Regions from separate parts of the Faecalibacterium sp. BIOML-A1 genome, predicted to be linked through region 1. Evidence: riboswitches for the same ligand, from Rfam matches in the RefSeq annotation. Region 1 holds a riboswitch; each other region holds the start of a gene.
The links. Region 1 has a riboswitch for thiamine pyrophosphate ahead of thiD (bifunctional hydroxymethylpyrimidine kinase/phosphomethylpyrimidine kinase). Riboswitches for the same ligand answer to the same signal wherever they lie in the genome.
Positions count from the first base shown of each region.

Region 2: it holds a riboswitch for thiamine pyrophosphate, as region 1 does, so the genes downstream of both, thiW (energy coupling factor transporter S component ThiW) here and thiD (bifunctional hydroxymethylpyrimidine kinase/phosphomethylpyrimidine kinase) in region 1, are expected to answer to the same signal.
Region 3: it holds a riboswitch for thiamine pyrophosphate, as region 1 does, so the genes downstream of both, GKG36_RS09235 (energy-coupled thiamine transporter ThiT) here and thiD (bifunctional hydroxymethylpyrimidine kinase/phosphomethylpyrimidine kinase) in region 1, are expected to answer to the same signal.

Region 1 covers NZ_WKZJ01000004.1:15,581-18,844, forward strand. The annotation lists gene GKG36_RS05970 (TENA/THI-4 family protein) at 343-1,020, opposite strand; gene thiD (bifunctional hydroxymethylpyrimidine kinase/phosphomethylpyrimidine kinase) at 1,013-1,813, opposite strand; TPP riboswitch at 1,872-1,978, opposite strand; gene GKG36_RS05980 (TIGR00730 family Rossman fold protein) at 2,076-2,612, shown strand; gene GKG36_RS05985 (NAD(P)-dependent oxidoreductase) at 2,654-3,264, opposite strand, start outside.
Region 2 covers NZ_WKZJ01000002.1:53,546-56,809, forward strand. The annotation lists gene GKG36_RS02505 (precorrin-8X methylmutase) at 1-456, shown strand, start outside; gene GKG36_RS02510 (hypothetical protein) at 619-855, opposite strand; TPP riboswitch at 1,043-1,150, shown strand; gene thiW (energy coupling factor transporter S component ThiW) at 1,443-1,958, shown strand; gene thiM (hydroxyethylthiazole kinase) at 1,974-2,795, shown strand; gene thiE (thiamine phosphate synthase) at 2,782-3,264, shown strand, end outside.
Region 3 covers NZ_WKZJ01000007.1:78,273-81,536, forward strand. The annotation lists gene bilS (flavodoxin family protein BilS) at 8-499, opposite strand; tRNA gene GKG36_RS09230 (tRNA-Ala) at 563-638, opposite strand; gene GKG36_RS09235 (energy-coupled thiamine transporter ThiT) at 781-1,410, opposite strand; TPP riboswitch at 1,493-1,592, opposite strand; gene GKG36_RS09240 (sporulation transcriptional regulator SpoIIID) at 1,703-1,951, shown strand; gene sigG (RNA polymerase sporulation sigma factor SigG) at 2,002-2,769, opposite strand; gene GKG36_RS09250 (sigma-70 family RNA polymerase sigma factor) at 3,044-3,264, opposite strand, start outside.

The sequences.
Region 1 (3,264 bases):
TCGCCGCACAGTATTCTGCAACGTAGGGCATACGTCAGTTGCCGGGGATGTGTTGGCATCTCGCCAAGTGCATGGGGTCATGCCCATGAAGTCAGGGTGGCACCGCGGATAAAAGGCCAAATTTTATTCGTCCTTGACAGAAGAGAGTTCTTCTGTTAGGGGCGTTTTTCTTTTCCACTCCCTCGGCAGAAGAGCCGGGGGAGTTTTTGTTTTAGGGCTCACTTATTTCCGGCACTAAGGCTCATGCCTGTGGTTGCGGCCACGAAAACCTGAACAAAACAAATGCACCCGGTTGCTGCGGTTCTGCCCACAGGCCGGGTGCATTTTATATTTTAGGAAAAATTACAGGTCACTGCGCGGGGAAGCTGCCATGGCCCAGAAGTTCAGCTCGTGCTCCGAGCAGGCATGGAAGATCTCGCGGCAGCGGGCAAGGCGCTCGTCGCTCAGGCCTTCGCAGACTTTTTCTGCAAACACGGCCCAGTCGCGGCAGGCCGCCTCATAGCCCTTGTCAGCATAGTCCACCACCAGTGTACCATAAAGGGTATCCTGCACGGAAGGCTTTTCTTCCAGCAGTTTCTGGAAGATCCAGCCATAGCTCAGCATACAGGGCAGGCAGGCCATCATGCACTCGGCTGCGCCCTCGCCATTTTTGGCGGCTTCGATCATAGAGTCCACATAGGCACGGTTCTCCGGCCGCAGCGGCAGGCTCTGGATGCCTTCATCGGTCAGTCCAAAGTGCTTGAGATAGTGCAGGCGGGCTGCATCCTCGCTCTCATTCACGAAGGAAAGCAGGGAATAGTAGGTGCGGATGGTCTGCATATCCTTTGCCTTGGTCATGCCCCAGGCAAACACCTTGGCATATTCCCGCAGGTAAAGACTGTCCTCCACGATGTAGCCCTTGAAGCAGGCTTCATCCAGTGTGCCATCCGCAAGGTGGGTCAGAAATTCTGAGTGCAGGCATTTCTCCCACACAGGCAGGCTTTCCTGTACCAGCTGCTGCACAAAGGTCTGCTCACTCACCCACAAACTCTCCCTTCAGTGCAAACATGTGGTTCATGGGGCCGGAGCCATGGCCCAGATCCAGCATGGCAGAAAGACAGCCGGAAATGTAGGCCTTTGCGCGCTCCACAGATGCATCCAGATCATAGCCCTTTGCCAGATTGGACGCAATGGCGCTGGATAGGGTGCAGCCGGTGCCGTGGGTATTGGGGTTTGCAATGCGCTTACCGCGGAACCATTTGCCGCAGCCGTCCCGCCACAGAAGGTCGTCGGCATCATTGATCTGGTGGCCGCCCTTGCACAGCACGGCACAGTGGTATTTCTCGCTGATCAGCTTTGCAGCGGCCTCCATTCCGGCCGCATCGGTGATCTTCATGCCGGAAAGGATCTCAGTCTCCGGAATGTTGGGGGTGACCACCTCTGCCATGGGCAGCAGCTTTTCGGTCAGTGCCTGCACGGCATCGTCCCGCAGCAGCTTGGAGCCGGAGGTGGCAACCATCACCGGGTCCACCACGATATGCTTTGCGCCGTAGGTGTGCAGCTTTTCGGCGATCACACTGATCAGCTCTGCCGAGGATACCATGCCGATCTTGACGGCATCCGGGTAGATGTCGGTAAAAATGGCATCGATCTCCTGTGCCAGAAATTCGGGCGTGGCTTCAAAAATGCCGGTCACACCTGTGGTGTTCTGGGCAGTCAGTGCGGTAATGGCGCTCATGGCGTACACGCCGTTTGCAGTCATGGTTTTGATATCGGCCTGGATGCCAGCACCGCCGCTGGAATCGCTGCCGGCAATCGTCAATGCAGTTTTCATGGTTACAACTTCCTTTGCAAAAAAGTGCGGAAATGCCAGCAAGGAGGCACCTCCGCACTTTGAAGCAGCAGTATCTCCCTACGTTGGCATTGTCCAAATCAGGTCACAGGTCTGGGCAAACAGCCCACTCTCAGCCTGCTTTTGCAGGCTCCCTTTTTTCTGCGTTCAAGAATACCACAGTGCCGCTGCATTTGCAAGGGGATGGCCCTTTTCAATCGGCCCGCTGCGTGGTAAAATGGAAAAAAACAAAGGGGGAAATACCATGAACATCACGGTCTATCTTGGAGCAAATGCGGGCAATGATCCTGTGCTGGCGGCAGCTGTCCGGGAACTGGGCAGCTGGATCGGTGCAAACGGGCACCGCCTTGTGTACGGCGGCTCCCGCAGCGGCCTGATGGGTCAGCTTGCCCAGAGCGCGCTGGACGCAGGCGGCACAGTGACCGGTGTGGAACCGCAGTTCTTTGTGCAGCAGGAGCTGCAGCACGATGGCCTGACCGAGCTGATCGTCACCAAGGACATGACCGAGCGCAAGACGAAGATGATCGAGCTGGGCGATGCCTTCATCGCATTCCCCGGCGGCACCGGCACGCTGGAAGAGATCGCAGAGGTAATGTCCAAGGTCTCGCTGGGCCAGTTGGACGCGCCCTGCATCCTGTATGATCTGAACGGCTACTACGACAGCCTGAAAGCACTGCTTGCCAAAATGATCGAGAAAGGCCTTTCCACGCCGCAGCGCCAGCAGGGCATCCGATTTGCGGCGAATCTGGAAGAGATCACAACGATTTTGAATAAAGCCTAAAAGGAAACGCTTCCCCGGCCGGGAAGCGTTTCCTTTTTATATCATTCTCCCAGTGCAGTGCGGATATTTGCCAGCACCTTCTGGCTCAGCAGCACAAAAGCCTGCTTGGTGCGTCCGGCAGAAACATTCGCGCAATGCACATTCTCACGGGCAAAGAAGTCTTCACCCACCGGGCCGGCAGCGGCACGGGTGTCACAGAAAAAGTGGGTGCCCGGCAGAGCAAGCCACTGTTCCAGAGCAGCAGAGTCAAAGCCCGGGCCGATGGAAGTGTTGAACAGCACCTTGCCTGCGCCCAGCTGTGCAAATTCGTCCTTGCCCAACAGCAGTACGTTCTTGTTCAGGCAGGTGAACACCACCTCGCTCTCGGTCAGCAGCTGTGCCAGCGGCTTATAGGCCATGCCCACAGCTTCGGCATCCGGCTTGCGGGTGCGGCTGTAATAGGCAATGTCGGCACCCATGAACTGCAGCGCGTCGGCGATCATTTTGCCGGACACACCCAGCCCGATGATGCCTGCCTTCAGCCCGGTGATCTCCACCGGCTCGTCCCGCAGCATGGGCATCCTAAAACCGTGCAGGATGCCGGTGAGCTCATGCAGGACGTACTCCACAACGCCGCGGTCGCCGTAGTCCCGGATGCCCAGCACTTTGATGC
Region 2 (3,264 bases), on a different contig from region 1:
ATCGTTACCGACACCAATATGGCGCTGGCGGGCATCACAAAGCCGGGCCTGAAAAAACTGAACGGTGAAGCCATCTGCTACATGGCAGACCCCGCTGTGGCCGAAGCCGCAAAGCAGGCGGGCACCACCCGTGCCGTTGCCGCCATGCACCGCGCTGCCCGGGAGCACCCGGGGGCCATTCTGGCCATTGGCAATGCGCCCACGGCCCTTTTGACCATTGCGGAGGAAATGGAAGCCGGTCTGCGGCCTGCACTGGTCATTGGCGTGCCGGTGGGGTTTGTGAATGTGGTGGAAAGCAAGGAAGTACTGTTTGCCGCCTGCGAGCGATACGGCGTGCCTGCCATCGCCGCCATGGGCCGCAAGGGCGGCAGCAATGTGGCTGCAGCCATCTGCAACGCCCTCATTTACTCTGCCACCGAAATGCTGGACCCCTCTGCCAGAGGGTGGAACGGATAAGGCGGAAACAGCATAACATCAAAAACCCGGAACCCTTTTTGAGCCGTTTTGGCCGAGAAAAGGTTCCGGGTTTTGTTCATGATTTTTTCAGAGAGCTATTTTGCAACAGCCCCATTTTCACGGAAAAGGTCCGAACCGAGCACGGCATCCACACTGCCGGCATCAGGCTGCGGGGAACGTCTTGTTCCACACTTCGATCACCTTGAACTTCGGGGTCCAGCCTTCGGGCTCAAAGCGGTCGCCCTTGGCACCCATGGTGCCCTGCTCGGTGCACCACTGTGCGGCCTTGGCCATATCAGGGTCGGTCACATCCGCAAAGGCGGGTGCGCACACGCTCAGCACCATGCACAGCGCCACGAGGGCTGAGAGCAGCCTTTGGGTCAGGGTCGTCTGCTTCATATGGAATTCCTCCTTTTTGCTTACGGGGGGGGGTATGTGTCCATCTTGAAAATACCATATTTCACCTTCTTTTTCAATAAAACCTGCGTGAAACGCCCCAAAAACTGCGTGAAAAACGTTTTGCACCGCTGTGCGCGCCTTTGCCCCCTCTTGCAATTTGTGCGCAAAGGGTGTAGAATACAGTCACAATCAAATACAGGGGAGCTTGTAAAGCAGGCTGAGAGGAAGTACCCAAACTTCGACCCTTTTACCTGATGCGGATAATGCCGCCGTAGGAAGTCAGAATGGATGATTTTTTGCAGGAGGCACCGCGGAAGGTGTCTCCTGTTTTTTTTGTTGTGTACCTATTACCATTAAGGAGGATGCCTTGTACTTTTCTGCGGAAGTGCCGCAGCGGGCTGAGGGGGAGCGCCCTGAGCTTTGTGACCGTCAGCGATGGGAAGCCGTGTTCCGGCGTGAGAGGAGACCAGAAAGTCTCGACCGCTTCTTATAGTTCCTGCGCCGGGTCTGGCACCGGGTGCGGGCTGTTTGCGGAGGCGCTGTATGGTTTTTGCTGCTTCCGCAGGTTTGGAAAGGAGCCTTGCCTTATGAAAAAACTCTCTGTGAAAAAGCTGGCGTTGGCCGGCATGCTGTGCGCTCTGTGCGTGGTGGGCAGCGTATTCAGCTTCCCCATGTTCGGCAGCAAATGTGCACCCATCCAGCATATGGTCAATGTGACCTGCGCGGTGCTGCTTGGCCCGTGGTGGGGCGTGGGCGTGGCCTTTGTGGCCTCGCTGCTGCGCAATCTGCTGGGTCTGGGCAGCCTGATGGCCTTCCCCGGCAGCATGTTCGGCGCACTGCTGTGCGGCCTTGTGTACCATAAGACCAAAAACATCCTTGCCACCATGGTGGGCGAGGTGTTCGGCACCAGCATTCTGGGCGGCCTGTGCGCTTACCCGGTGGCCATCTTCCTCATGGGCAAGAGCGCCGGCGACATCGCGTTCTATGCCTACATCGTGCCGTTCCTCATCTCCACTGCAGTGGGTTCCATCATTGCGGGCGTGCTGGTGTACAGCCTGCAGCGCTCCGGCGCACTGCGCTCCATGCAGAACAGTCTTTCCTGACGGAGGGGCACCCGAATGTTCAAAACAGAGTTTGAAAATGTCCGCCGCACCTGCCCGCTCATCCATAACATTACCAACTACGTCACCGTGAACGACTGCGCCAACATGGTGCTGGCCTGCGGTGCTTCGCCCATCATGGCCGACGATGCCGCCGAGGTGGAGGACATCACCACCATCTGCGGCGGTCTGAACATCAACATCGGCACCCTGAACAGCCGCACCATCACCAGCATGCTGCTGGCGGGCAAAAAGGCAAACCAGCTGGGACATCCTGTGGTGCTGGACCCGGTGGGTGCGGGTGCATCCCGCCTGCGCACCGACACGGCTTTCCGCCTGCTCCGGGACGTAAAGTTCACCGTGATCCGCGGCAACATCTCGGAGATCAAAACGCTGGCCTCCGGCGCGGGAACCACCAAGGGCGTGGATGCCGATGTGGCCGATAAAGTTACTGAGGCCAATCTGGACAGTGCCGTGGCCTTTGCCAAGGCCTTTGCAGCCCAGACGGGTGCCGTTATTGCCATTACCGGTGCCATCGACATCGTGGCCGATGCCGAAAAAGCCTACTGCATCCGCAACGGCAATGCCATGATGAGCAGCATCACCGGTACGGGCTGCCAGCTTTCGGCCCTGACGGCGGCGTTCGTTACCGCCAACCCCGGCCATCCGCTGGAAGCCGCTGCAGCTGCAGTGTGCGCCATGGGCCTTGCGGGCGAGACCGCCCACAAGCGCCTGACCCCGCTGGACGGCAACTCCACCTACCGCAATTATATCATCGATGCCATTTACAATATGACCCCGGATCAGCTGGAAGAAGGAGCAAACTATGAAGTGCGATAAGCAGAACATGCTTCTGTATGCCGTCACCGACCGCGCATGGGTGGGAAAGCAGACCCTCTATGAACAGGTGGAGAGCGCCCTGAAGGGCGGTGTCACCTGTGTGCAGCTGCGTGAAAAAGAGCTGGACGACGAAGCCTTTCTGAAAGAGGCTGTGGAGATCCATGCTCTGTGCCAGCGCTACGGCGTGCCGTTCTTTGTGAACGACAATGTGGACATTGCCATCCGCTGCCATGCCGAAGGTGTGCATGTGGGGCAGGAGGATATGGCCGCAGCGCAGGTGCGCGCCCGTGTGGGCGAGGGAATGATGATCGGCGTTTCCGTCCACAGTGTGGAGGAAGCACGGGAAGCCGTCAAGCATGGCGCAGACTGCCTTGGCGTGGGCGCGGCCTTTGCCACCCACACCAAGACCGATGTGGATGTTCTGCCCCACGAGACCCTGAAGGCCATCTGTGATGCCGTGGACATCCCG
Region 3 (3,264 bases), on a different contig from region 1:
CTTTTTATCATTTTACCGCCTGCTTTAACCGTTCCAGATCTTCTGCATCCGGGTGAGAAAGGGCGTTGTCAAAATTCTCGATCAGTGCATCCAGATTGGGCAGATGGATCGGCTGCTTTTTCATGCCCTCATACCGCTGGCGTACCGAAAGCGGCATCTTGCCCTGACACATATAACGGCCGAAGACTGTGTTGCTCCTGTCCAGTGAACGCTCCACCTTTTTCAGGATCTTGTTGAAATACTCCTCACTGCCGCCAAAGCCGGCGGTGCCAAAAAGGAAGATATTTTTGCCGTGCAGCTGCTTCAAAAAGTCCAAAGTGCTTTCGTCAGCGTTTCCCTTGTCTGTCCAGAAGCCCACATAGAGGTCGTCTGCTTTCATGGCAGCAGGGTCCGGGGTGCCAAAATAGCAGCAGTTTTCCTGTGGCAGACAGGCGTGCAGCGTGTCTGCCAATAATTTTGTGTTGCCTGTTTTACTGCTGAATACGATCGCGTAGCTCATAGTTTCTCCTTTGGTCGGTAACAACAAAAAACACCACACGTTTCCGTGCGGTGCTTTTCCTTCTGGTGGAGAATACCGGGATCGAACCGGTGACCTCTTGCATGCCATGCAAGCGCTCTCCCAGCTGAGCTAATCCCCCAGATGTTTGTGCCGTGCCTGACGACAGGAGTAATTATACCAGCGCTTTGCCGGATTGTCAACAGCTTTTTTGGGATTTTCTGCAAAAAAAATTCCCGCCGGGGAAATGCCCTTCCCGGCGGGAAAAATGACTGCGAAAAAACTTACGCTCTTGCGTTCTGCGGGTCGAAGATCTGCGGTGCGACACGGATCAGGATCACCACAAGGACCGTGGTCAGAATGGCTTCGGGCAGCATGTAGGTGGCGTTGTACACGGCACTGTACAGCCAGCACAGACCGTCCACGCTCATGTTGGAGATGCCGGGAAAGCCGATCTCGGTCATCCAGCTGAAAGCGTAGTCGTAGTCCTTCCAGACGATGTAACCGGACAGAAAGCTGCACAAAAAGCGCAGCAGGCACACCACAAAGGCGCTGACACCGACACCCACGGTGCGGCTGCGGAAAGGCTTTGCGATCAGGCAGGCAAAGCCCAGCACCGTGAAGGCCAGAAGGTAGTCCAGCAGCACGCAGCCCACCTGTGCCGTGAGGGTCTGGCAGTATGCCAGGTTGCCAAGGCCCTGCACAAGCTGGATCAGGCTGTTGACGAAAGCGGTCATGATGCCCCACTTTGCGCCGTGGCGGTAGCTCATTACCAGAATGGGCACCATGCTGAACAGGGTGATGGAACCGCCGTGGGGCATGAGCGGGATCTGGATCATGCTCAAAACGGTGGACAGGGCGATCATCAGCGCACCCTCCACCAGAATGCGGGTCTTGGAATAGGTTTTGGTCATAGGGATTCCTCTTCTCAGAACAATAGTACACAAAAACAAAATGCGCCCGCTTTCCAGCAGGCGCACGGGGTTTGTGAAAGAACGGACAGTTCTGCAAACTCCCACGCCGGCATTGTCCGGTCTGGTAAAAGGGTACTCCGCAAAACGCGGATCTCAGCCTTTCGGCACCCCTGTTTTTATGTCCATGCAAAAGTATAGCGCGTCCGGCGCAAAAGTCAAGCCCCGGCGGAACATATCTGCCCCGGCCTGTGCATAGGCTGTACCATAAGTTCACAATGGGAGGAGTCTGGATATGAAGGGAGACCCCGAACAGAGGGCGGTACAGCTGGGCGAATATATCGCGGCCAACCGGGCCACAGTGCGTGCGGCGGCAGCGGTGTTCGGGTGCAGCAAGTCCACCGTGCACAAGGATGTTGCGGTGCGGCTGCGGACGCTGCAGCCGGAGCTGTTCCGGCAGGTGCGTGCGGTTCTGGCCTGCAATAAGGCAGAGCGGCATCTGCGCGGCGGTGCGGCCACCCGGCGCAAATACAGCCGCAGATAAAAGACGGCACACTTCCGAACAAAACGGAAGCTGTGCCGCCTTTTTTAGGTTCAGTCCCGGGTGCGGAACTGGCTCAGTGCGCCTTTTTCCAACCGGCTGACCTGTGCCTGACTGATGCCGATCTCCTGCGCCACCTCCATCTGGGTCTTGCCCTGCAGGTAGCGCAGCTCCATGATCCGCTTTTCCCGCGGGGTCAGCCCGGCCACGGTCTGCCGGAACTGCAGCCCGCTGATCCAGCTGTCCTCGCCGTCCGGGTCCCGCACCTGATCGATCACATACATCGCATCGCCGCCATCGGTGTACACCGGCTCTTCCAGACTGATCGGCTCCACCACCGATTCCAGCGCCGCCGTCACTTCGCGCCGGGCAAGGCCCGCCGCCTGCGCGATCTCGTCCATGGTCGGCTCGCGGCCCAGCTGCTTTTCCAGCGCTTCGCGGCTCTGCATGGCCCGGTAGGCGGTATCCCGCAGGCTGCGGCTCACCCGCAGGGCATTGTTGTCCCGCAGAAAACGCCGGATCTCCCCAATGATCATGGGAACGCCGTAGGTGGAAAAGCGCACCGGCTGGGCGGGGTCAAAATGATCGATGGCCTTGATAAGCCCAATGCACCCCACCTGAAACAGGTCGTCCAGATTTTCGCCGCGCTGGGCGAACCGCTGCACCACGCTGAGCACCAGCCGCAGGTTGCCTTCCACCATTTGTTCCCGGGCTGCCGCATCACCGGCGTGGGCGCGGGCCAGCAGTTCCCGCTTTTCGGCTTCGGTCAGCACAGGTAGCTTTGCAGTGTTCATGCCGCACAGCTCCACTTTGTTGTACATCCAAACGCCCCCGGTCTGTTTTGATCTTCACCGGGAGTATGGGATGCGAAGCGGCATTGTATGCGTGGAAAAAACTGTGCGCTTTCCCGTTTGGCAGGAAAGCGCGGCAAAATAAAAAATGACCGCCTCGAGTCCCAATCCGAGCGGTCATCTTTTCTTGACTAATCCGGTAAGGAACTAGCCGTTTGCAGGGCCAGCGCCTTTTGTAGCTTTATTATGCGCGAATCAGCGCGGATTGTCAAGCCCAGCGGGCGGCAGTCCGCGTTTTTTCACCTCACTCGTTTTCCAATTGTACTTTTAAGGTATGGATGATCCGTTTTTCCAGCCGGGAAATGTAGCTTTGGCTGATGCCCAGTGCGTCGGCGGCCTCCTTCTGGGTGCGCTCAATGCCGTCCGCCAGACCAAAGCGCAGCTCCATGATCTGCCGTTCCCGCGGGGACAGGCTGTCCACGGCCCGGCGCAGCACGGCGCGCTCCGCATCCTGTTCCAGCCGCT